DNA from 3 places in the Salinispirillum marinum genome. Region 1 is predicted to be linked to each of the others. Evidence: predicted binding sites of a transcription regulator. Region 1 holds the regulator's gene; each other region holds the start of a gene.
The links. The regulator PhoB, encoded in region 1, activates phosphate uptake and scavenging genes when phosphate is short. The targets are predictions, from matches to a motif close to TGTCATANNNNTGTCANA.
Positions count from the first base shown of each region.

Region 2: the regulator PhoB is predicted to act here: its motif matches at 3,236-3,253, upstream of ACFOSD_RS15585 (choice-of-anchor I family protein).
Region 3: the regulator PhoB is predicted to act here: its motif matches at 6,763-6,780, upstream of ACFOSD_RS13915 (PhoX family protein).

Region 1 is NZ_JBHSAL010000001.1:1,161,681-1,169,878, reverse strand. Features, by position in the region: gene recG (ATP-dependent DNA helicase RecG) at 1-1,844, opposite strand, end outside; gene ACFOSD_RS05465 (hypothetical protein) at 1,846-2,277, opposite strand; gene ACFOSD_RS05460 (HU family DNA-binding protein) at 2,406-2,678, opposite strand; gene ACFOSD_RS05455 (chorismate--pyruvate lyase family protein) at 2,940-3,452, shown strand; gene ubiA (4-hydroxybenzoate octaprenyltransferase) at 3,449-4,327, shown strand; gene phoB (phosphate regulon transcriptional regulator PhoB) at 4,437-5,138, shown strand; gene phoR (phosphate regulon sensor histidine kinase PhoR) at 5,135-6,448, shown strand; gene ACFOSD_RS05435 (response regulator) at 6,445-7,380, opposite strand; gene ACFOSD_RS05430 (hypothetical protein) at 7,486-8,198, opposite strand, start outside.
Region 2 is NZ_JBHSAL010000008.1:73,874-82,071, forward strand. Features, by position in the region: gene bamD (outer membrane protein assembly factor BamD) at 1-133, opposite strand, end outside; gene rluD (23S rRNA pseudouridine(1911/1915/1917) synthase RluD) at 202-1,164, shown strand; gene pgeF (peptidoglycan editing factor PgeF) at 1,151-1,894, shown strand; gene ACFOSD_RS15575 (DUF6326 family protein) at 2,009-2,437, opposite strand; gene ACFOSD_RS15580 (START domain-containing protein) at 2,464-3,081, opposite strand; gene ACFOSD_RS15585 (choice-of-anchor I family protein) at 3,316-5,187, shown strand; gene ACFOSD_RS15590 (CaiB/BaiF CoA transferase family protein) at 5,196-6,407, opposite strand; gene ACFOSD_RS15595 (acyl-CoA dehydrogenase) at 6,799-7,977, opposite strand.
Region 3 is NZ_JBHSAL010000005.1:98,989-107,186, forward strand. Features, by position in the region: gene ACFOSD_RS13875 (pirin family protein) at 1-289, opposite strand, end outside; gene ACFOSD_RS13880 (LysR substrate-binding domain-containing protein) at 400-1,311, shown strand; gene ACFOSD_RS13885 (hypothetical protein) at 1,351-1,581, shown strand; gene ACFOSD_RS13890 (2Fe-2S iron-sulfur cluster-binding protein) at 1,578-1,847, opposite strand; gene ACFOSD_RS13895 (LysE/ArgO family amino acid transporter) at 1,852-2,457, opposite strand; gene ACFOSD_RS13900 (LysR family transcriptional regulator ArgP) at 2,563-3,432, shown strand; gene ACFOSD_RS13905 (ion channel) at 3,439-3,891, opposite strand; gene ACFOSD_RS13910 (alpha/beta fold hydrolase) at 4,022-4,786, shown strand; gene ACFOSD_RS13915 (PhoX family protein) at 4,821-6,674, opposite strand; gene ACFOSD_RS13920 (hypothetical protein) at 6,880-8,019, opposite strand.

The DNA.
Region 1 (8,198 bases):
GTATTCAGACGAGCTTTTCCGGCTTGCGACAACGGGGGTTGATACAACAACAAACAAAAGCTGGCGGTAGCTCCGCGCCCCACCCGCCCACGTAACTGGTGCAATTGTGACAAGCCAAGACGTTCGGCGTTTTCAATGATCATCACTGAAGCATTGGGGACGTCGACACCGACTTCAATGACGGTGGTCGCTACCAGCACATGCACATGGCCCGCTTGAAAATCCGCCATGACAGAGGCTTTTTCTTGCGCCTTCATCCGGCCATGAATTAAGCCGACCCGATAAGGCTGCAACGCCGCCGCGAGCTGCTCATAGAGTTCGGTTGCCGCTTGCGCTTCTAATTCTTCGCTGTCTTCAATCAGCGTACACACCCAATAAACCTGACGCGCTTGCGCACAAGCAGCGTGTACCCGTTCAACCACATCGGTGCGCTGGGCATTACTGACCACGGTGGTCACCACCGGCGTGCGTCCGGGGGGCAGTTCATCAATGACCGACACATCCAAGTCCGCATACATGGACATAGCCAGGGTACGCGGAATAGGGGTAGCGGTCATGATCAATTGATGCGGCACACGGCCTGCTAACCGACCTTTTTCCCGCAAGCTTAAGCGTTGATCCACACCGAACCGGTGCTGTTCGTCCACCACGACTAAACCCAGTCGCGCATAGTCGACGTCATCCTGAAACAGGGCATGGGTGCCGACGACGCACAGCGCTGTGCCCTCAGCAATGGCCGCCAAAATAGGAGCACGTTGCTTTTTGGTTAACTTACCCAGCAACACCACCACCGATACCCCTAAGGGCTCTAACCATTGCGCCAGGGTGCGGCCATGTTGTTCGGCCAACAATTCCGTGGGGGCCAATAAGGCCGTCTGCCAGCCTTGAGCCATCACACGGGCCATGGCCATCATGGCAACCAGTGTTTTGCCGGAACCGACGTCACCTTGAACCAAACGCAACATCGGCACGGGACGGGCGAGGTCACGATCGATTTCTTGCAGCACACGTCGTTGCGCGCCGGTCAAAGGAAAGGGCAGGCGCTGCAAGAGGTCTTTGACGAGAGTACCCTGCGGGTGAAAATCCGGTGCTTGTTCCGAGCGCAAACGGGCCCGAATTTGTCGTAGCCCCAAATGGTGGGCCAACAACTCTTCCACCACCAAGCGCGCAACACAGGGGTGCTCACCGCTTTTTAAGGCGTCGGGGTCTGTCCCCACCGGCGGGTGATGCAAAAAACTCAACGCGGCACCTAAATCCGGCAACTGCCAGCGCTGGCGCAACGGCTCTGGTACCAAATCCGGTAATTGCCCGCGCCGGGCAAGCCATTGCAACGCCTGATCGATCAATTTTCGCCAGGTGCGCTGGGTTAAACCATCCGTCGTCGGGTAGACCGGCGTGAGTTGCCCATCTGGCGCGGGCAACGCATTGAGTTCCGCCGCAACAACATACTCCGGGTGATACAACTCCAAGCCTGTCGCGCCGCGCCGCGCTTCGCCAAACACCTGTATCGCAACGCCCGGCTGCAAGGCGGCTTGCTGTGCTTTATTGAAATAAAATAGACGCAGGCCCACTTCTCCGGCGTCGTCTCGTACCTTAACCAAGAGTGAACGACGACGGCCAAATTGCACACTCGCCCGGCTGACGGTGCCGCGAATCAGGGCGCGTTGGCCGGGGCGCAGCTCACCCAAAGGGCAAAGGCGGGTACGGTCTTCGTAACGCAGGGGAAGGTGAAACAGTAAGGCAGGCAGGTCCGGAATCCCTAGGCGATGCAATTTTTCCTGCACACTGGGACCAACACCCGAAAGTTGTGTCAGGGCAAGTGCCGCATCACCGGCGCCGGCCATGTTAGAATTTCCATCTCAATTGTAGATTGTAGCGCGCCCGTTCGGGACCAAAATAGCTGTTTTCCACTACACCTTCAACGTAGGTAGGCCCTAAAATGCGCACCCCAAGGCCACCTTTGATCACGGCCACATCCGGGGTCAGACGGGCCCAAAAGCCATCACCTTCCTCCCAAAAATTGACCGCACCGAAACCCAGTAACGCATGCACATAATCGCGCCATAAGGGAATATCGTATTTACCGTAGAAGGCCAGTTGCTCTTGCCCGCGATTGGTGCCCCACTCTAATTCGTTGTATAGCTCAGGGCCGCCCCAACCGAAACCGTAATAGATGTCCTCGGTAAAGGCCGCATCATTGATGCCAACGTAAACATAGTTATCAGCCAGCGTGTGCAGGGCACTGAACCAAAGCAAGCAGGCAAACACATAACGCATCCGTGGGGTAACTCCAAAAGCGCACATCGAATTCTGAGGGATTGGTGTTGCGTCGTCGACAGGAGCTGTCGCGTCAAGCTGACGCCCCTGTCGACCCTACCGCAAAGGCGGGATTACAGCTCGTTGAATCAGTTAACCGAATCTTTCAACGCTTTACCAGGCTTGAAGCCCACGGTGCTGCTGGCAGGAATTTGAATCGCGGCACCTGTTTGTGGGTTTTTACCCGTACGAGCACTGCGGTCTTTCTTCTGGAATGTGCCAAAGCCCACCAGAGTTACCGCATCGCCTTTCGCTACCGCGTTGGTAATTTCATCCAGAATCACATTCAGGACATCGTTTGCTTTGTCTTTGGTCAGCTCAGCGCGCTCCGCGATGGCAGCAGACAGTTCCGGTTTACGCATACAGGACATTCCTCTGATTATTGTCTTTTTAAATGGTGTTCCAGATCGCACGATCCGGTTCGGTGTCCATTCTTGACGCCTCAGTGGCGCGCCGTCAAGGGGGAAAGCGTGCATTCCTGCGGAATTTGCTCATTTTGCGACGCTTTAGACGAAAAATGTGCAGGCTGAGCGCTCTGAGCCGCGCACCAGCAGGCATGGCCTTTTCCCTGTCACACCAGTAAACTGCGGCGCCAACGGAGCCACAGTTTTTGTTAGGACGCCATGCCCAGCCATTCTTTACACGCATCCATTTCCCAACAACGCTGGTCTAAACGGCTGCCCATGGCGGCGGAAGAACGTGCCTGGTTAACCGATGCCGGGTCACTCACCGAAAAACTGGTGGCACACAGCCAAGGTCATTTTGCGGTTGAACTTCTGGCGCAACAACGGCGATGGACGCACCCCGGGCAGCCTAACCCCACCCATCATGCGCAAGGGCTTTATTGGTGCCGGGATGTGGTGCTGCATGGACGAGGCAAGCCTTGGGTACAAGCCACCACACTGGTACCCGTGCACCAAAGGGCGCTGATCCGACGGTTACAGCGCTTGGGGCGTCGACCCCTAGGTGCATTTCTGTTCCAACAACCTAACCTTAGACGCTTGCGCATGGACTACGCGCGTTTGACGCATGGCTTGGCGCGGCGCAGTTGGTTTACTATGGGCCCGCATGAGATCATCTTAATTGAGGTGTTCTTACCCGATTTTTTTGCGTTGCCGGAAAACCACGAATCATGATGAATGACTTGCGCGAACGTCTATCGCTCTACATCACCCTCAGTCGTCTGAATCGACCGATTGGTATCTATTTGCTGCTATGGCAAACCCTTTGGGCGCTCTGGTTCGCCGCCGATGGCGTACCGCCGCTGCACGTGTTGGTGGTGTTCATCTTGGGTGTGGTGTTGATGCGGAGCGCCGGATGCATCATTAACGACTACGCTGACCGCAACTTGGATGGTCACGTTGAGCGCACCCAGCACCGCCCGTTGGCGACCGGGCAAATCAGCAGCCGGGAAGCGCTTGGCGTGGCGGCAGGACTCACCTTCTTAGCCTTTTTGCTGGTGTTGACCACCAACGGGACGACCGTACTCTGGTCCTTCGGTGCCGTGGGTTTGGCAGCGTTATACCCTTTTATGAAGCGCTACACGCATTTGCCGCAAGTGTTTCTCGGCATGGCCTTTTCCTGGTCGGTTCCGATGGCCTTTACGGCGCAAGGTGAGGCTGTCAGTGCACTGGCCTGGCTGATCTTCGCCAGCAACGTACTGTGGATCGTAGCGTATGACACCCTGTACGCCATGGTGGACCGTGAAGATGATCTGAAAATTGGTATTCGATCGACCGCCATTCTTTTTGGCGATGCAGACCGCTTAATGGTCGGCGTATTACAAGCCTTGTTCTTGTTCGGCATGATACTGGTGGGTCGCCTGAGCGACAGTGGCGCACTGTATTACTTAGGTCTAGCTGCCGCAGCCGCCTTGTTTGCGTGGCAACACCTACGCATTCGTGACCGTGATCGGGCGGCCTGTTTCTGGGCATTTTTGCACAATCACTGGGTGGGCTTGGTGATCTTCGTTGGCCTTGTTTTGGACCGCGCGCTCAAGCATTTATGGTGATAAAACCACCCTTTTGTTGACACTCTCATGAAAACGGTCATATTTCTGACATAATTCCGCAGTGTAATGGTCATCTACGAATGAACCAGCTACATAGGCGAGGTCAAGAATGTCAGGTAGAACCATTTTGGTGGTGGATGATGAAGCCCCCATCCGTGAGATGATCGCGGCAGCGCTCGAAATGGCGGGGTATCATTGCCTTGAAGCGGAAGATGCATTGAGTGCACATTCCATGGTGGTCGACCAGAAGCCGGATTTAATCCTGCTGGACTGGATGCTGCCTAACACCAGCGGCATTGAACTAGCCCGTCGCCTCAAGAAAGACGCACTCACCGGTGAGATTCCCATCATCATGCTCACCGCAAAAGGTGAGGAAGATCATAAAATTCAAGGCTTGGAAGCGGGTGCGGACGACTACATCACCAAACCCTTCTCACCACGCGAGTTGGTGGCCCGCTTAAAGGCGGTGTTGCGTCGGACCACCCCGATAGGCGTCGACAGCCCGATCGAATTGCGCGGCCTGCGGCTGGACCCCGGTAGCCACCGGGTGACCTCACATGGTCACAACCTCGACATGGGGCCTACAGAGTTTCGTCTTTTGCAATTCTTCATGACCCACGCCGAACGCGCTTATACGCGTTCGCAATTGCTTGATCAGGTGTGGGGCGGTAACGTGTATGTGGATGAACGCACGGTGGATGTGCACATTCGCCGATTGCGAAAAGCACTGGGCGAAGAGCATAGCCAAATGGTGCAAACCGTGCGTGGTACTGGCTATCGCTTCTCGGAAAAGGTTGAGCAGTCTGAATGATGAATATGCCACGCAGTGCAGGGCTCCGCAAAGCGTTGTTGTTTTATGGCCTGATCGGCCTTCTCGGCTGGCTACTGGGCTGGACACCATGGCTTTTGGCACTCGCCTTAGCCTTGCAGTTGATCTGGTCGCACTACCAAATGCAACGCACCCTGACGTGGCTACAATCGTTTGACGACAGTGAACCACCGCGCGCTAAAGGCGAGTGGGGGAAGCTACTGGACTCCCTGTGGCATTTTCGTCGCAACCACCGCAGTGAATTACGAAAATTACAAAACAGCTTACAGCGCGTACAGCGCACGGTGGAAAGCCTGTCCGACGGCTTAGTGATTATTAAGCCCAATGGAGAAATGCAGTGGTGGAACGAGGCAGCGGCCGTCATGCTGAATCTGCGGCCCGGTGATGAAGGACAAATGCTCACAAACTTGGTGCGGGACCCCGCCTTTGTCGAATTTTTTGACCGCAATCGAGATTATGTCGAGTTTGTCTGGACCAACCCCCGCACCGGCAGTTTCCTGCAGTTCACCAACAACCGACATGCGGCGGGCAACCGCTTGTTGATGGTGCGAGACATTTCCCGCTTACGGCAGCTGGAACAAATGCGGCAGGATTTCGTGGCCAATGCATCACATGAACTGCGGACGCCTTTGACCGTACTGCAAGGCTATTTAGAAACCTTTGCCGACCTCAGTGATGCCCTGCCGGAACGGTTACGCAAAGGGGTTGATTTGATGCTGGCACAAACCAAACGCATGGCGAATTTGGTCAACGACCTTTTACTGCTCACCCGTTTGGATTCCATTGATAAGCCGGTCGATGCTAAACCGGTCGATATGAACGTATTACTCAACAGCATTTTGACGGACGCACGTGCCCTAGCCAGCGAAAAAGGGCATCGGTTCGAACTGCATTTGGATAGCCCGGTAGCGCTACTCGGCGTTGAAAATGAATTGCGCTCGGCCTTCTCAAACCTGATTTACAATGCGGTGAACTATACCCCGGCCGATGGTGAAATTGTGGTGCGCTGGCGTCACGATGCGCAAGGTGGTTATCTATCCGTTACTGACAACGGTGTGGGCATCGACCAAAAGCACTTACCGCGTTTAACCGAACGCTTTTACCGGGTCGACATTAGCCGGTCGTCTTCCACCGGCGGCACCGGTTTGGGCTTGGCGATTGTGAAGCATGTATTGATGCACCATGGCGCGCGCTTGGACATTGACAGTCAATTGCGACGGGGCAGCACCTTTACCTGTTGCTTTCCCGCCAACCTGTTACAGACAGACGCCAGCGAGTCGGCCGACGACTAACGAATTCGTGCAATCAATTTCGATAAATCAGCAAATTTTTCCGGGTCTTCATCGGTTAGCTTGAAGTTCAGCAAAAACTCGTCGCAATCAAAGTGTGCGTTGGCAGCTTGCAAGGAATAAACAAAGCCGTTGAGCCTTGCCACTGCGCCATCACTGTTCAAGGCGATATCGAATACTGCCTGTTCAAACAGTTTCGGCAGGCGTGGCGTACGCGGTAATCGTACCAGTGCATTGTTTAAATTAATGTCTTCCAGGTGACCGCTGAGCGTGGTGTCCGCCAAGCGGATGTCGGCCGTGATGTTCACTTTTAAGCGGCTGGCTTGCACCTTTTCTACTTTCGGCCCTGTTGGTGCTGATGCAGCGGCCGCTTGTGCCACCAATGGGTCTTGCACTTTGGTCGGTGCTGTTGCGCTAGCGGCCGCCGGTTTGGCGGTAGCTCCCGTGCCCGCACCGGCCAATAACGCCTCTGCCCCCGAGCGGTGCATGCCTGCGGCTTTATCCGGCCCGGCATTGCGGTTACCCAGCATGCGCTGCAATTCTTCTTTGTGCTCACGGCTCAAGGCTTTCAATACTTTCCGCAGCAGCTGTTCACTGGTGAAGGGCTTACCCACATAATCCGTCACCCCGGCTTCAACCGCTTTTACGACATGGCTTTTGTCCCCTCGGCTGGTCACCATGATAAAGGGCGCCGGTGCCACCCCTTCATCGCGCTCGTTAGAGCGTAACCATTGCAACAACTGCAAGCCGTTGATTTCGGGCATTTCCCAGTCGCACAGGATTAAATCGAAACGGCCCTTATTTAACAGGGTTTGCGCCCGCTTACCGTTGATGGCCTCTTCCACTTCGACTTCCGGTAACTGGTTGCGCACCGTACGGCGAATGAGATCCCTGATAAAGCTCGCATCGTCAACAACCAAAATCTTAATCGCCATACCTTTCTTCCTGTATCGATATCGATTGTGGCAGCACCGTATCGGCTGGACGGCGGGCCATCGGAGTATTCATCATGTCTTGGCATTCTACCTTGGCTTTTGCCATTACGTCATGCCATGTAAGCTAAATTGCTGTTGATCCGGCGTCAGTTGAGAAACCTTCAGGCCACGATAGCGCTGATCCAATTTGATCAATTTATCGATGTCTTTTCGAACAGCCGCGGTGGCCAAACAACCCAAATGAAACCCTGTGATCATGCCCCGCTGGAGTGGGAAAACCGGCCCTAATGGTTCTTTTTTAGCTTGCGTTAAGGGTAGCACCAATCGCCATTCACGCAATGCAGACATCTCGCCGGGCGCTTCAAACCAACCCGGAAAGGGTTTTTGCTCCGTGCTCTTTAAGGTACGCCGTTGCACATAGTGCACATGACGCAACAAGCGTGGTAGCCCAGGTGAACTTTGGAAACCCGCATGTTGCGGGTTCACTTCGAGGGCAATGCCAGCATGATGATCGCCCCAACTGTACCACGCCAAGGGGTTTTGTACCGCTTCGGTGAAGGTGAGGGCGACCAAGGCTTGATGGCGCGCCAGATCAAGCCGTTCTGCATTGTCACGCTGACCACCTTGGGCATGAAACTCGGCTTCCAATGCCGGTCGTTTGGCTTCCATTTGCTGCGCAAAGTACGCAAAGTCCACCGCGCCCCGTAAATGCTCAGGAATGGCTTGATACCGTTGTTGTAACAGCCCCAACCACTGGTCTTGGCTTAGCGCGTTTTGTTTGTGTGCTGTGGGCTCTTGCACCAACCAGGGATTACCCA
Region 2 (8,198 bases), on a different contig from region 1:
GTTCATCGTCAAGCATCACCTTGGCGCGTTCGTAACTGTCGGCTTCGGTGGTGATGCGAATAGGGTTATTGCTGCAACCCACAAGGGCGACGGACAGCAAGACAACCAGCGTGATCGAAAATCGTTGGAACATGTTTTTCCCTGAATACCCGAAATCAAATACAATGGGCGTCATTAAACCACAATACGGCTGCAACACCCATGCAAGAATTGATTGAAATGGACGCCCAAGTACCGATCACGATGGGCGGCCAACGCGTTGACCAGATAGCGGCCCAACTGTTTCCCGAGTACTCGCGGTCTCGCCTGCAAAACTGGTTGAAATCCGGCCAAATGCTGGTGGACGACAAGCCCGCCAAGCCCAAAGACAAACTCGTCGGTGGTGAATGGTTGCGCGTTGAAGCCGAGTTGGAAGTATTCAGCGAATGGCGCGCCGAGCCAGTGGATTTTCCCATTCATTACGAAGATGAATCCATCATCGTGATCAATAAACCGGCTGGGCTTACCGTTCACCCTGGTGCAGGCACACCGAATGGCACCTTGTTGAATGGTTTGTTGCATTACGATCCTAGTCTTGCCAGCGTACCGCGCGCTGGAATTGTGCACCGGCTCGATAAAGACACCACGGGTTTGATGGTGGTGGCGCGTACCATTGAAGCCCAAACCGCACTGGTACGCGACCTGCAAGATCGGGAAATATCACGCGAATATGAGGCAATCTGCAAAGGTGTGATGACCGGCGGCGGCACCGTGGATGAACCCATAGGTCGGCACGGCACGCAGCGCACAAAGATGGCGGTGCGGCCTATGGGCAAGCCTGCGACTACCCACTATCGCGTGTTGCAGAAGTTCGCCAACCACACCCATGTACGATTGAAGCTTGAGTCGGGCCGAACGCACCAGATTCGCGTGCACATGGATCATATTCACTACCCGTTGGTGGGGGACCCGGTGTATGGTGGCCAATTTTCCTTCCCTCGGGATATATCCGACCGGCTGAAAACTACCCTGCAATCGTTCAAACGTCAGGCTTTGCATGCCAAAGCGTTGGGCTTGTTTCATCCGGAAACCGGCGAGTGGATGGAGTGGGAGATTGATCTGCCTGCTGACATGCATAGCTTGCTGACGGTCATGGCTACGGAGTCTCCTAATGACGATTATTGAAGGTATTTTACGACCCGATTGGCATGACTTGCCGGACGGTGTGAATGCAGTTACCACAACGCGGCTGGGTGGCAGCAGTGAAGCTCCCTACAGTAGCTTTAATCTGGCTCATCATGTCGGCGATGATCTGCCCGCTGTACAGCGCAATAGAGCCCGCTTGGCGGATATATTGGCATTGCCGGCTGTGCCGCAATGGCTCAGTCAGGTGCATGGTATTCAGGTAATGCGGTTTTTGGAGCCGGAGGACGCCACCTTACAGGCCGATGCTGCTTATACGAACAAGCCGGGCGTGCCCTTAGCCATCATGACCGCCGATTGTTTGCCCGTGTTGATCGCCTCAAAAGATGGGGAAGAATTGGGTGCGGCACACGCGGGCTGGCGTGGTTTGTGTGACGGTGTCATTGAAGCGTTGGCCGGGCATTTTCGGGCTCGACCGGATGAATTGACGGCATGGCTTGGGCCGGCGATTGGCCCGCAAGCCTTTGAGGTCGGTGCGGAAGTCCGTGCCGCATTTATGGCGGCTGACCCCAAGGCAGAATTGTGCTTTGTAGAGCGCTCGAATGGTAAATACCTGGCCGACATCTATGCTTTGGCGAGACAGCGCCTGACCCGCCTCGGTATTCACTCGGTCAGCGGGGGCGAATATTGCACCGTGACGGATAAAGAGCGCTTCTTCTCTTACCGCCGCGACGGCAAGACGGGCCGGATGGCAACGCTGATTTGGCGTTGAGCGCAGAATAACAGCCTCGCACAGAGGGCTACGCTCCTGCGCCGAACGGTACCCTTAGGAGGCTGACCGAACCCTCCGCTTTTAAGGGGACGCCTGATGCGTCCTCGGCGCATTCTAGTGCTTGCCAACGCGCCAACGGACGGCATATACGACTATGCTTACGGTAAGTACCACTTCCACCGCACCAAAGAACAGGTAATACAACCAGTCCTCTCCGATCACATTACCGACATTTACCAGTGTGTACAGCGCGCCTAGGCCAATCTGGCTGCGGCGATTAGCGGTGTAGGACAGCACCAAGCTCAACACAATCATAAGCGATGGTAGAGTCATCAATACGGCGGCCAGCATGAGGCTGGTTTGCGAGGCCACTATGGGGCCCATGTACCCGTCGATCATCTCGTTCAGATGGCCGGGTACATAGAGCGACAATACATCGGCGTACAAATACAGCATCAGCAAAGTTGTCCACAGTGTAGCAAGCACGATCCTTGGGTTCACCGGACGATCTTGGTCGGAACGTGATGTGTTTGGACTGTTCATAGTATTTTTTCCTCGTTTCTTTGTGCTTATTGTTCGAGTAGACGACGCATGTTGACCAATGTATCGATCGGCATATCAACGATCGCGGAATTCACAACAGCAGCAGGAAAACCGCCCGGATCGAAACTGTTCTGATAGATGACAGTAACCTGCTCATTTCCATTGGGTATAAAACGCCATTGACCTTGATATCGCACCGCACGGGTACAGCAACCGTCGTATTGGCTGGAGTCTGGGATATCGGAGAAGACGATGACAACCTCTCCAGTGTCCGGATAGGTTGTCACGTGGTTGGTGAACAAATAGTCCCGATTCTTCAAGGGCCAGGGTGTTTTTAACTGCTGATACAGCGTGAATTCGTTGGCGGATGGTTGGTCAACCAGGAAGGACAGCGCGCAGGTAGGAACCCATTGGCTGCATGCTTCCGCGTCCATATACAATGACAGCAGTTCCTCCGTGGTGGTAGAAAGCGTGGTATATCCATAAAACTCCTTGATGGGCGACAGCTCGGTTTGGCGTAGATACACCGTGATATCGTCTTTTTCTTTTTCCAGTTCCCAACTGCTGTCACTGGGTGGTACCGCAAAAACAGGTTGGCTGAGGATAAGGGCTAGGCTGATGAGGCTGACTATCGTTTTTTGCATAATGGATACCTTATGAAAATACTTAACATGTGTAGACAGCATCGTATAAGGATCGGCGTATCGGGCTTAGATACCAAAGTACTGTTTTGCAGGGGTGTTTTCGATTGAGGCAAAACAAATATGCACAGTCTGAACGTCAGCGTTGTCACCTTACTGTCGTGAATGTGTCATAGCACGTTCATCAAAGGTGCCTAGGGTACTGGGTGGTTTTCAATCACTCCCTATAGGTGCTACATGAATAAGAATCGTATGAATTGGTCACGCAATGTCTTGGCGGTTGGTGTTGCCTCGGCGGTATTGTCGGGTTGTGCGGCATTAACGCCATCATCGTCCGATGATGCCTTGTCGCTATCGTTCGTTGGGCGCTACAGTACCGGCGTTTTTGGTGAAAGTGCGGCTGAAATTACCGCCTATGATGCCGCAACCCAACGTGCCTTTGTGGTCAATGCCCAAGCGGGCAATCTCACGGTTCTTGATCTGTCTAACCCGGCAAACCCGACCTTGATTGATACGTTAACGGTCAGTCAAGTTGCACCCAATGCCGTGGTAAACAGCGTTGCGGCGCAAGATGGCTGGGTTGCCGTCGCGGTAGAGTCGTCACCGAAAACGGCCGCAGGATATATGGCTTTATTTGATGCCGCCACCTTGACCTTGCAGGGATATGTGCGGGTAGGCGCGCAGCCTGACATGGTAACCTTTACGCCGGATGGTCAATACGTGTTGACCGCAAATGAAGGTGAGCCGAGCGATGATTATCAGGTAGACCCTGAAGGCTCGATCAGCATTGTGGACATCAGCAACCCGCAAAATATGACTGTGCGTACTGCAGGTTTTGTGGCTTTTAATGCGCGTCGCGATGAATTGCGTGCCGCGGGTGTGCGTATTTTCGGGCCACGTGCCACCGTCGCGCAGGACTTGGAACCGGAATACATCACGGTCAGCACCGACAGCCGCACGGCATGGGTCGCGCTGCAAGAAAATAACGCGCTGGCGAAAGTGGATATTGCGCGTGGCGTGGTCACGGATGTGTTGCCACTAGGCTTTAAAGATCATGGTCAAGCGGGTAACGGCTTGGACGTCAGTGATGACGACAATGGCATCAACATACAAGTATGGCCCGGTGTGATGGGCACTTACCACCCCGATGCCATCACCAGCTACCAACATAATGGTCGCCAGTATGTTGTGACGGCAAACGAAGGTGATGCTCGAGCGTGGGGCGAAGACAACGACGCCTATTGGGGGCCGGAAGAGGCAAGCGATTCGGCTTATGGCGGCAATTTAAGCCAGGGATTTGTGGAAGAAATCCGAGTGAAGCATTTGGTGCACAACAGTGGTTTTGCCCGTCGTTTAGGCGATGACATGCCGCCACACTTGATGTCGTTAGCCAATGGTGCCTTGTTGAACCCAGAAGTATTTGGTTATTGTGGTGCAACCGCAGGCGATGCTGGTGGATGTCGTGAAGATGATCAGTTAGGCCGCTTAAACGTGACCTGGACGCAAGGCTATCGTACCGATGAACGTGGCTTTCCTGTTCTGTTCAACGCCGACGGCGAGCAAGATCCGTTTGGCGATCGTTTGATGTATGACCAACTGTTTGCCTACGGTACGCGTTCCGTGGCCATCTGGTCAGCCGACGGTGAATTGGTGTGGGATTCTGGTGACATGATCGAGCAGTATCTGGCCAGTGACGAATGTCGTTTGGGCGAAGCGCGCAATCAACCCTGTGCGGAATTCTTCAACAGCAACCACGACGAAGGGGATGCTTTTGAAAGTCGTTCAGACAACAAAGGCCCGGAGCCAGAAGCTGTGGCTGTGGCGGAACTGAACGACCGCATGTATGCCTTCTTGGGTCTTGAGCGTATGGGCGGTGTTATGGTGTTTGATATAACGAACCCGCAAGCCCCAGCGATTGTCGATTATCTCAATACCCGTAACCTGTGGGCGGAAGATCCGGAAGCGAATTTGGCTACCGTAGGCGACTTGGGTATTGAAGACATCAAAGTGATTCCAGTCAATCAGTCACCAACCGGGGAAACGCTGCTACTCACCGGACATGAAGTCAGCGGTACGGTGTCGGTGTATCGCGTTAACCTGACGCAATAAGATTTATGTCAAATCACGCCATCGTCCCGTAATCGGACGATGGCGTTGTCGTCTAGCGCCAATACCTCACGCAGCACGTCCTCCGTGTGTTGCCCCAACACTGGCGGTGCGCTGTCGGCGTTCATCGCTACGCCGTCGAAGCGAATCGGGTTGCTGACCAGTTTTACCTCACCAGCGGAAGCATGTTGGCGGTTAATCGCCATGTCACGATATTGTACGTGAGGGTCGGCGAACACCCGGTCCAACGTATTGATCGGGCCACATGGCACACCTTCGACTTCGAGCTTGACCAGCCATTCGTCCGTGCTGAATTGGGTAAGTAGAGGCTCCAGTAGTGGAATTAGAATGTGACGATTGGCTACCCGCAAGGCGTTGGTGGAGAAGCGTTCATCCGTGGCAAGTTCCGGCGCTCCTGCTGCGGTGCAGAAGCGCTGGTATTGGGTGTCGTTGCCCACGGCGAGGATAAGGTGGCCGTCTCGGGTGGCGAAGGCTTGGTAGGGTACAATGTTCGGATGTGCATTGCCCAAGCGTTGAGGAACCTGTCCTGAGGTGAGGTAGTTCAATGCTTGATTGGCGAGTACGCCAACCTGCACATCCAGCAACCCTAGGTCAATGTGGGTGCCAGTCCCGGTGGTTTGCCGTTGCCAGAGTGCAGCAGTAATGGCATTACTGGCGTACATGCCGGTAAAAATATCTGTCAGCGCGACACCGACTTTAACGGGGCCGCCGCCGGGCATGTCGTCCGGTTGGCCGGTAAGGCTCATTAGGCCGCCCATGCCTTGAATCATGAAGTCGTAACCGGCACGCTGGGCATAGGGGCCGTCCTGGCCGAAGCCGGTAATCGAACAATACACCAGCCGTGGGTTGACGCTTTTCAAGCTGTCGTAGTCGAGGCCATATTTTTTCAAGCCACCGACTTTAAAATTCTCGATCAACACATCGCTTTTCAGCACCAGTTCACGAATCAGGCGTTGTCCGGCAGGCTGCGCCATATCGATGGTGACGGACTGTTTACCGCGGTTGGCCGACAAAAAATACGCGGCTTCACCGGAATCTCCCACCCAAGGTGGACCCCAGCGGCGAGTGTCGTCGCCCTTACCGGGCTGCTCTACCTTGATCACCTCGGCACCCATATCGGCGAGCAACTGACTGGCCCAAGGCCCAGCCAATATACGCGATAGATCCAGCACTCTAATTCCAGCGAGCGGTTTTGTCGTCATTTCGAGAATCTCCAGTCATTCATTCTTTAAGGGCAGGAGTCACCTATGTATGTAGGTTCCAGACACGCCGTGAATACGTCCGTGTAGGCTCGACAAGCGCATCCATGCGCTTGCACGGTCTGTCACCCACATACATAGGTGACTCTTGCCCGGTAGCCCGCCGTTGTGGACGAAATTGGTCGAAAATGACATTAAGACCAATGGCATCGCGTTAGAGTGTTTCTCTAGCTGTAGTGTGGGCTACCGGTCAGCCTCAAGGGTAGGGAGAGGTAGAGAGGACCGTTCAAGCGCATGGATGCGCTTGTCGAGCCCCCATGGATGGGTTCACGGCGTGTCCGGTTCTACCTCTCCCTACCCTTGAGGTAGATCTTGAGAAACTACCTTCAGCGGCTCAGAAGAACGCTTGAATGCCTGTCTGCGCCCGCCCGAGGATCAGCGCGTGAACGTCGTGCGTGCCCTCGTAAGTGTTGACCGTTTCGAGGTTCACCATGTGGCGCATCACGCCGAATTCTTCGGAAATGCCATTGCCACCGTGCATATCCCGCGCCACGCGTGCCACGTCTAACGCCTTGCCGCAGTTGTTGCGCTTGATCAGCGAAATCATCTCGGGTGCCCAGTTACCACTATCCATCAGCCGACCGACTTGCAATGCGGCTTGCAAGCCCAGCGTGATCTCGGTTTGCATGTTGGCCAGCTTCAACTGCACCAACTGTGTGGCCGCCAACGGACGACCAAACTGCTTCCGGTCTAACGTGTACTGCCGCGCCGCATGCCAACAGGCTTCTGCTGCGCCCATGACGCCCCAAGCGATGCCAAACCGGGCTTTGTTTAAACAGCCGAACGGTCCGCCCAAGCCTTGTGCATTTGGCAGTAGGTTTTCATCGGGTACAAAGGCGTTATCCAACACGATTTCTCCGGTGATCGATGCTCGCAGGGACAGCTTGCCGTGAATCTTGGGCGTGCTGAACCCTTCGGTGCCGCGCTCGACGATAAAGCCTTTGATCTTGTTCTCGTGGGCATCCGACTTTGCCCAAACAACCGCAATGTCTGCAATCGGGCTGTTGGTGATCCACATTTTCGCGCCGGTCAGCAAGTAGCCGCCGTCGACTTTCTTGGCGCGGGTCTCCATGGAGCCGGGGTCTGAACCATGGTTGGGTTCAGTCAAGCCGAAGCAGCCGACCATTTCGCCCGTGGCGAGTTTGGGCAGGTATTTCATTTTTTGTGCTTCGCTGCCATAGGCTTCGATGGGATACATCACCAAGGAAGACTGTACGCTCATGGCGGAGCGATAGCCGGAATCAACACGTTCTACCTCACGCGCGACCAAACCATAGGCGACATGGCCAACGCCTGCGCCACCATATTGTTCGGCGACGGTGGCTCCGAGCAAGCCGAGTTCGCCCATTTCGGTCATAATTTCGCGGTCGAAGCGTTCTTCGCGGGCGGCGCTCATGACACGCGGTTGCAGTTTGTCCTGACAGTAGGCGCGCGCGGCATCACGGATGAGGCGTTCGTCTTCGGTCAGTTGTTGGTCCAGTAGCAGTGCGTCGTCCCATTGAAATCCGGCCATCATCTTTCCTCAATTGAGTAAACGGTTGGGGTGGTTGCTGGGCAGGTTGGGAGGTGTCTGGAGGTCTTAACAAAGGGGCGTCGGCCGCAGGGAAGCGGCCGATGAGCTTACAGGGATGTATTTACAGCGTCCCCGTGTTGAGACCTCCAGACAGTGAGCAACCTAAGCACGGCAATCAAAGTGGTGGAGTAATTCGTACTATTTATTATAATAAATACCAT
Region 3 (8,198 bases), on a different contig from region 1:
CCGTCATCCATTGAATAGAGCCTGGCCCTAAATAGCCTTCGCTGCCCATGTGGTCACGGTGGCGCACACTGCCTTCGATCAGGTAGGTCACGGTTTCAAAGCCCCGGTGTGGGTGCGATGGAAAGCCCGCAATATAGTCGTTCGGGTCGTCTGACTTAAATTCATCCAGCATTAAGAAAGGATCCAAACGCTGCAAGTACGGGTTGCCGATAATGCGTGACAGGCTAACGCCTGCGCCGTCCTGAGTCGGCATACCTTTCGCCAAGCGGGCAACAGTTCTCGTGGTCATGATCATTACCTCTTCATTTGAGTGATGCGGTTAGAGTAGACCCTCTATCGGCACTTGAATAACGGAATAATCTGGCGGATGATTTCAAAAAGTTTGAATGAGTGCCGAACATGGCTCACAACCCGATTACCATCGACCTGATCAAAACACTCGACGCCATTGACCGACATGGGAGCTTCGCGGCGGCAGCCGAGCAATTGCACAAAGTGCCTTCGGCCCTGACCTACACATTGCAAAAGTGCGAAAAAGACCTCGACATCACCTTGTTTGACCGCAGCGGCCACCGCGCCGAATGGACGGAGAGTGCGCGCCATATCCTGAAGGAAGGCCGCCATATTCTGACTTCACTCGACAATTTGGCGCACAGTTCACAACGCCTTGCCGAAGGCTGGACGACCCAATACAGCCTCGCGGTTGATCACGTATTGGATTTCAGTCAAGTCGTACCGCTGCTCAGTAAGGCGCAGCTGGATATCCCCTGGGTGCCTATACATATTCAACAGGGTACCTTGTCAGGTACTTGGGAGTTACTGATCAATCATCAGGTGGATTTGGTCTTAGCTCCGAATTTGTCGAAGCCCAACGCATCGGGTATTCAGACACGCGTCATTGGCTCAATGCAAATGGTGCTGGCGGTGGCGGGAAGCCATCCCTTAGCGGCCATTGATCGGGCGATTACTGAAGACGACATGGCCGATTTCCCGGTGGTGACTGTGAAGGACACCGCTCGCCAAATCGCTCCATTGACCGCCGGCATTCGCAAGCGCAAGCGCGAAATCATGGTGCCGGACATGGCAACCAAGATCATCGCGCAGAAACAGGGGTTGGGTATCGGCTTTCTGCCCTTACATCGCATTCAAAAGGAAATTTTCGCGGGTGAGCTGATCGTCAAAGAACTGGTTGAACAACCGGATGTGGCGGACATTCAGATCGTCGCCGGTTGGCGACAAGGCGACAACGACAAAACCCACCAGTGGATGATGCAACACCTTGACCTCATTCAAATGCAGTCCATGCCCTAAGATGCCCTATTCATCTGCTCGGTGCTACTCTCGCAAGCAATGTCGAACGTACCAGCCAATATATTGCTGGCTGAATTCACGTCCGATTGGCGCACCCTGGCGTGGGGAGTGAGCGTGGGCGGCTTAGGCTTTATGTTGGGCTCCTTGGCGAACCTGATTGCGCTGCGACTGGCTCGCCAGCCCGGACTGTGGAAAGAATTTCATGCGTGGAGCCTACCCCTGTTTGCCGTCTCTCTGCTGCTAGGCGGGTGGCTTAACGCATTGCATTAACGGCGTAGCTCACTTAAACCAACGTCTCCGATCGGATAAGCGATGCAAGGCAAGATAAACCCCTCTCTTCGTGCTGCTTCGTCTAAACCATAGGGGGTACGGCCACGGTAATCGATATGTCCCGCCACCAACCGGTACCGACACACCCCGCAAGCGCCGTTAATGCAGGCTTTGCGCAGCGCCAATCCCTGTCCCAACAACGCTTCATAAAGCGTTTTGTCCGGCTCTATTTCGAACGCTTGCTGCGCGATGGTTAATGTCACCATACATTTATCCGTGCCAAACTAAGGAAACCGCCACCACAACCAACAATGCCGACATGCCCGCATCAAAAGCCCGCCAACGGGCTGGCGAACGCAGATAACTGGCCAGTTTCGGAGCAAATCCGGTGAGCGCGGTAAACCACGTAAACGACGCTAAACAAGCCCCCAATACAAACCACGGCGGCGCTGCCTGTTGCGCACCAATACTGCCAATCAATACCACGGTATCAAGATACACATGCGGATTCAGTAGTGTAATAGCTAGCGCAGTGCCAGCGGTTTTCCAGCGCCCACCCAAGCCCGTCGCCAAATCTGCCTGCAAGCCTGAAGTACCCTGCCATGCTCGCCACGCCGACTGGCTCGCTAACCACAATAACAACGCCACACCAAGCCATGTCAGCACCGGCACGAGGTCAGGCACAATCGCCTGCACCCAATGAATTCCGTAGACGCCCAAAATAATCAAACCTGCATCACACAAAATACACACCATGGCGATAACACCGCGATGTCCACCACGCATACTCTGGCTCAACACCCAAGCATTTTGCGCACCGATCGCTACGATCAAGCCGATGGTGACCACAAAGCCGGTTAACAGCGACCACAGCATAACTATCCCTCACCTTTATTTGGACAACAGTTTCATTTGGGCAAGATAGCAGCGTGGCGTATCATTAATCCAACACATAATTCTTCTGCATCATAAGAGTATCTAATGATTGATTATCGAGGTCTGCAAGCCCTTGCCATGGTGATCGAGCATGGCGGCTTTGAACGCGCCGCGCGTCACCTGTTTATCACACAATCGGCGGTTAGCCAGCGCGTAAAACACTTGGAAGCACTGATCGGCCAACCGGTTTTGATGCGCACTACGCCGCCCAAGGCCACAGCCATGGGCCAGCGTTTGCACAGCCACTGGCAGCAGGTACGATTATTGGAGGCGGGACTGGGCATTGCCAGCACGCCCAATCAACTCACGGTGCGTTTAACCGTAAACGCCGACTCGCTGGCAACCTGGTTACCCGAAGCCTTGGTTTTACCCGACCATCCCAATGTTTCTTTTGATCTGTTAGTGGAAGATCAGGCGGTTGGGCTGCGTCGGATGCGCCAAGGCGAGGTGATGGCGTGCTTATGCGCCAGTGCCGAACCGGTAAACGGCGGTCGCGTCGCCTTCTTGGGGTATTTACGTTACCGGGCCGTAGCCTCGCCCGAGTTTATTGCGAACTATGGGTTAAAGGACCTTTCCCGGCTACCGGATGCGCCCTGTTTGGTGTTTAACCGCGATGACCCATTGCAGCACGAATTTTTGGCGACGGTAGTGGGTGGAACACCCCAACGCATACATTACTGCCCCTCATCGGAAGGCTTTGTTGAGGCCACTCGCGTCGGCCTCGGCTACGGGATGATTCCAGAACTGCAATTCCGTGACTTGCTCGCCAGTGGCGAGTTGGTCGACGTTGTGCCCGGTTATGCCCTATCTACCCCGCTTTACTGGCACTATTGGCAAACGGAAAGTGATGTCATGCTGAACCTGCGTACACAGGTGATTAAGATCGCCAAACAGCGATTGTTGGCGGAAGCCTAAACACTACTACTCCATCGGCGATCGTTTCGGTAGCCAATGCTTCTGCATTTCAATAAAGGTTAAGGAGGCTGACCATGTAATGAGCGCAAAACCCACCAACGCTTCTGTTCCGAGCACAAACCGAATAGGCCCTTCCGCCCAAATATCACCATAGCCTACGGTCGTGTAGGTAACGGCCGACAAATAAACCGTATCCAAAAAGCCGACGGCGTAGTGTGCGTGTATCTGACCTGCACCATCGAACAGTAATAAAAACCAAACCAGCGCAGCAAAGAGCCAGATTTCAACCACATGCAGCGCCAATATGCCAAACATCAACAATACCATGCGAACCCGTGGAGGATACCCTGGACGCTCCATCTGACGACTAAACCACACAAACACTTCAAAATGCAGAATGACGATGACACCCACAAACAACAAGGTGCTGAGCGCAATTAAAAAATAGACCGGTTCCACTAACAGGCTTCTCCAACAGCATCAATTTATGACAACGCCAACAAAAGCATTGCGCAGGCCTACCGTAGCCTATGTGTGTTCTATCACGTATCCTACTGCGCATGCTTAATGGTTCACAATGGAAAACTGCATGAAACTGCACTACCGAACCCAAGGCGATGGCGAACCCGTCATCATTATTCACGGCCTGTTCGGCGATGGTCTGAACTGGGGCGGCGTCAGCCGTATTTTGAAAGACCACTTCCGCTTGATCTTACCCGACATGCGCAACCATGGTCGCTCGCCGCATAACAATGATATTCGCTATACCACCATGGCGGCTGATATTGCGGCCTTGATGGATGATCTTAATCTCCCCAAAGCGCATATTGTTGGCCATTCCATGGGCGGCAAAATTGCGATGACCTTTGCCCTACAACACCCGGAACGGGTAAGCAGTTTAACGGTGGTGGATATTGCCCCGAAACGATATCCCATACGCCACCGCGATGTATTTGCCGGTTTACTCGCCGTGGTCGAAGCGAAACCTCAAACGCGACAAGATGCTGAAGCGATCTTACAAGAACATATTCAAACCACGGATGTACGAACGTTTATCCTAAAAAACCTGGAGCGCACCGATCAGGGCTTCCAATGGCGGATCAACTGGCAGGCTTTGTATGGACACTACGAAGATTTAGCGGATTTTCCGGTTGAATCGGGGAAGTACACCGGCCCAACACAGTTTTTAGTCGGGGAGCTTTCCGATTACGTCAGCAAAGAAGACCAGCCCACCATTACGGGGCTTTTTCCCAATGCCAAAGGTCGAATCGTCGGCGGCACCGGACACTGGTTGCACGCGGAAAAGCCGGAATTAGTAGCGGAGTGGATTAGAAAGTTTATTTTAGCCGTATAGAAAACCGGGGAGGGACGAGCCCTCCCCGAGTGCTTTAGGCACCAATAACACCGCCATCTTCACGATAGATTGTGATCACCGATGAACGCGGCACACCATCACGACCTGCATTCGGCCAAGCGCCCGTTGGGTGCTGGATCCCTACCATCATGGCGCGATGGTCGTCACTGAACGTAATACCCGTCACTTCACAGCCAACCGGCCCCACCATAAAACGGCGGATATGGCCTGTTACCGGATCACCACACAACATCATGTTGTTGCCTTGACCGGCATAACGACCTTCATTGCTGAAGTTACCATCGGTTTGGATCCACAAGCGACCGAAACGGTCGAACGCCAATCCATCCGGGCTGTTGAACATATTCTCCGCCGTAATGTTGTCACTGCCGGCATACAGACCCGTTTGAGTTGTCGGGTTACCGGCCACTGCGTACAGGTCCCACCCAAAACGATCGGAAGTATGATCACCATTGTGCGGCGTCCAGCGTACAATTTGACCAAAATGGTTTTCTGCCCGTGGGTTCGGACCATTCGTCGTTTCCGCTGTACGGCGGCTATTGTTGGTCAAGGCACACAAGACCATAGGGGCTGAGGGGTGCACCGTGACCCACTCCGGACGGTCCATTGTGGTTGCACCCACGAAGGTCGCCGCCTCACGTGCCCGCACCAACACATCGGCTTCATCTCGGAAACCATTGCTGGGCGTTAAACCGTTGCGACCGAACGTCAGTTCCAACCAGTCGCCGCTGCCATTTTCGTTAAACCGTGCCGCATAGAGCGTGCCCTGTTCCAGCAGGTCTGCATTGCGTGAGGGATTGTTGGCGTCGTACAGATCACGCGACACAAACTTATAGATGAACTCGGCGCGCTCGTCGTCACCCATGTACACTACCGCACGACCATCTTTATTGATCGTCACTGCTGCGTTTTCGTGCTTGAACCGTCCTAACGCCGTACGCTTTTTCGGCGTTGAATTCGGGTTCATCGGATCAATTTCCACAATCCAACCAAACCGATTCGCTTCGTTCGGCTCTTGCGCGACATTGAAACGGCGCTCATGTGGCCACCACTGGTAACCGAAACCACCAGTGCTTAAACCATAGCGCTGCTGTGCCGGGGTGAACGTCGTACCTTCTGGCGCCCCAAAATAACCGTTGAAGTTCTCTTCACAAGTTAAGTAGGTGCCCCATGGCGTGCGGCTGGCACCACAGTTATTCAAGGTACCAAGCACGCGACGACCGGAAGTATCTTCCGACGTTTTCACATATTCTGTACCGGCAACAGGCCCGGTCAGTTCAAACTCACTGTAACCGTGTAAGCGACGGTTCAAGTTTGAGGACTTTTTATACGCCCATTCACCGTTACGGTTGCGTTCCAGCTCCACCACGGTGACGCCGTGCGCATACAGCCCACGCCGCACATCATCTGCGGTTTTCGCGGCTTCACCGTGCGTAAACAGGTATTCATCATTGTAGTATTCGCTGTTCACGGCCAGTACGGCCCGGTTGGGGTCCATTGACCCATCGGCGTTGGTCAGGTGGTAGAGCTCCATGCCATCTGTGTTGTCACCAAACTGGCCAGCTTGTGCTTCTGCATTGTTGCTGCGTGAGAATTCCGGTGCACCACGCAAAACCGGGTCACCCCATGACATCAGCACATCGTAACGGTAACCCGGCGGCAGCATGATGTCGTCTGCCGTGCTGGTGGGTATATTGTCAAAGCTCATTAACGTTGTGGCTTGGTTTACCGCCGCGGCCACGCCGGATACGCCACCCATGAAGGCTGTCGCACCCACTGCACCACCCATTTTCAACAGACTGCGACGACTGACCGCAGAATCAATTAAACGGTCAAATTCAACCGGCTTATTATTATCATCAACCATGTTATTTCCCCTGAAGTTTGGATTGAGCATTTACTCAAAAACGCAGGAGAGATTTTCTAGGGGCAAGTTGACAAAATGACGACGATTTTATGGCAATTTGACGACAGTTGAGATGTGAACGTTAACGCAACGTCCAGAAGATGACAGACACAAAAAAGCCGGCTAATGCCGGCTTTTTAACTTCAATTAACCTTTAAGGGTCAGATTAGAAGCTGTATTCAGCATATACAGTTGCTTTGCTAGCTTCTGAATCTTCATCAGCTACGTCGCCCATGGCGTATTCAGCACCATATTTAACGCCAGACTCAGTGGTGTAAGAACCACCAACTTCAGCTTCCAAGCCTTGGCCTTCGCCTAAGCCCATTTTGGCTTCGCCGTAAGCACCGATAGCGCCTTCAGCATAGCTCACTTTACCGAATACACGAGTGTCTTCCGCATCTTCAGTCAAGTCAGTAGCAAACCAGCCTTCAACAGTAATCGGAGCAAATGCAGCAGAACCACCTGCACGAACAGCCATACGCTCGTTTTCAGTACTGATAGAAGCTACTTGACCGTATACAGAGATAGTATCTGACACAGCGAATGTGGCTTTAGCAGCCCAAGCTGAATCGTCTGCGCCCGAGTTATTACGGAATGCACCTTCAATGGTCAAAGCATCAATTGGAGAAGCTTCAACTGCCACACCTAAACCAGTGATTGCGTCTACATCAGAGTTGCCGCCATCAGGCTCACGGTATTGGAAGTCAGCCCAAACTTGAGCTACGCCCAAGTCTTGGTGTACAGCGGCAGCGAAACCGAAATCGGCTACATCGTTACCTTCAGCTTGTACTTTCAGGCCTAAATCGGCAACAGTGTAACGTGCTGCTGATTTAACACCTAAGCCAGCATCTAATGCTGTTTCAGCGGCAGTATCGAAATCGGTTAAGCCTTCCAATTTACCAACGGTATCAGCGATGTCGCCAATTTGACCGAAAGAAACAGCGCCTTCGTCTACGCGCAAGTCAAATACACGAACATATCCGTTATTCTTGTCATTAGTAACTGACGTTGGCGACCAACCACTACCACCAGCCTTTTCATCTTCATGGATACCTACACGGATTTTACCGCTCATAGGGCCATGCTTCACAGTGGTAGTGATGTTGAAGTTGTACCAGTCTTCATCAGCTGCAGCATAACCAGGCAGTTGGTTTTCGCGGCTTTCAGCTTCCAAATCGAAAACAGTTTGAACACGCACTGAACCAGTGTAGGACATTTCAGTAGTAGCTTCAGCCACTGCAGTGCCAGCGATCGCCAACGTCAATGCAGAAACTGCAAAACCAGAAGCAAGTTTAAAAGCTTTCATTCAAGATTCCCCTTTTATTATCACGAACTCAACGCACAATTGCGCTGAACTCCATAAGTTGGTGTTCACCCATGGGACTGTGTGCACACCGATTTCTTATCGTTATTCAGTTTGCAGCAGCCATATTACACGGCTATTACAAAATTGAAACCCTTGGCTTCAAACTCCGTAGCTTTTTC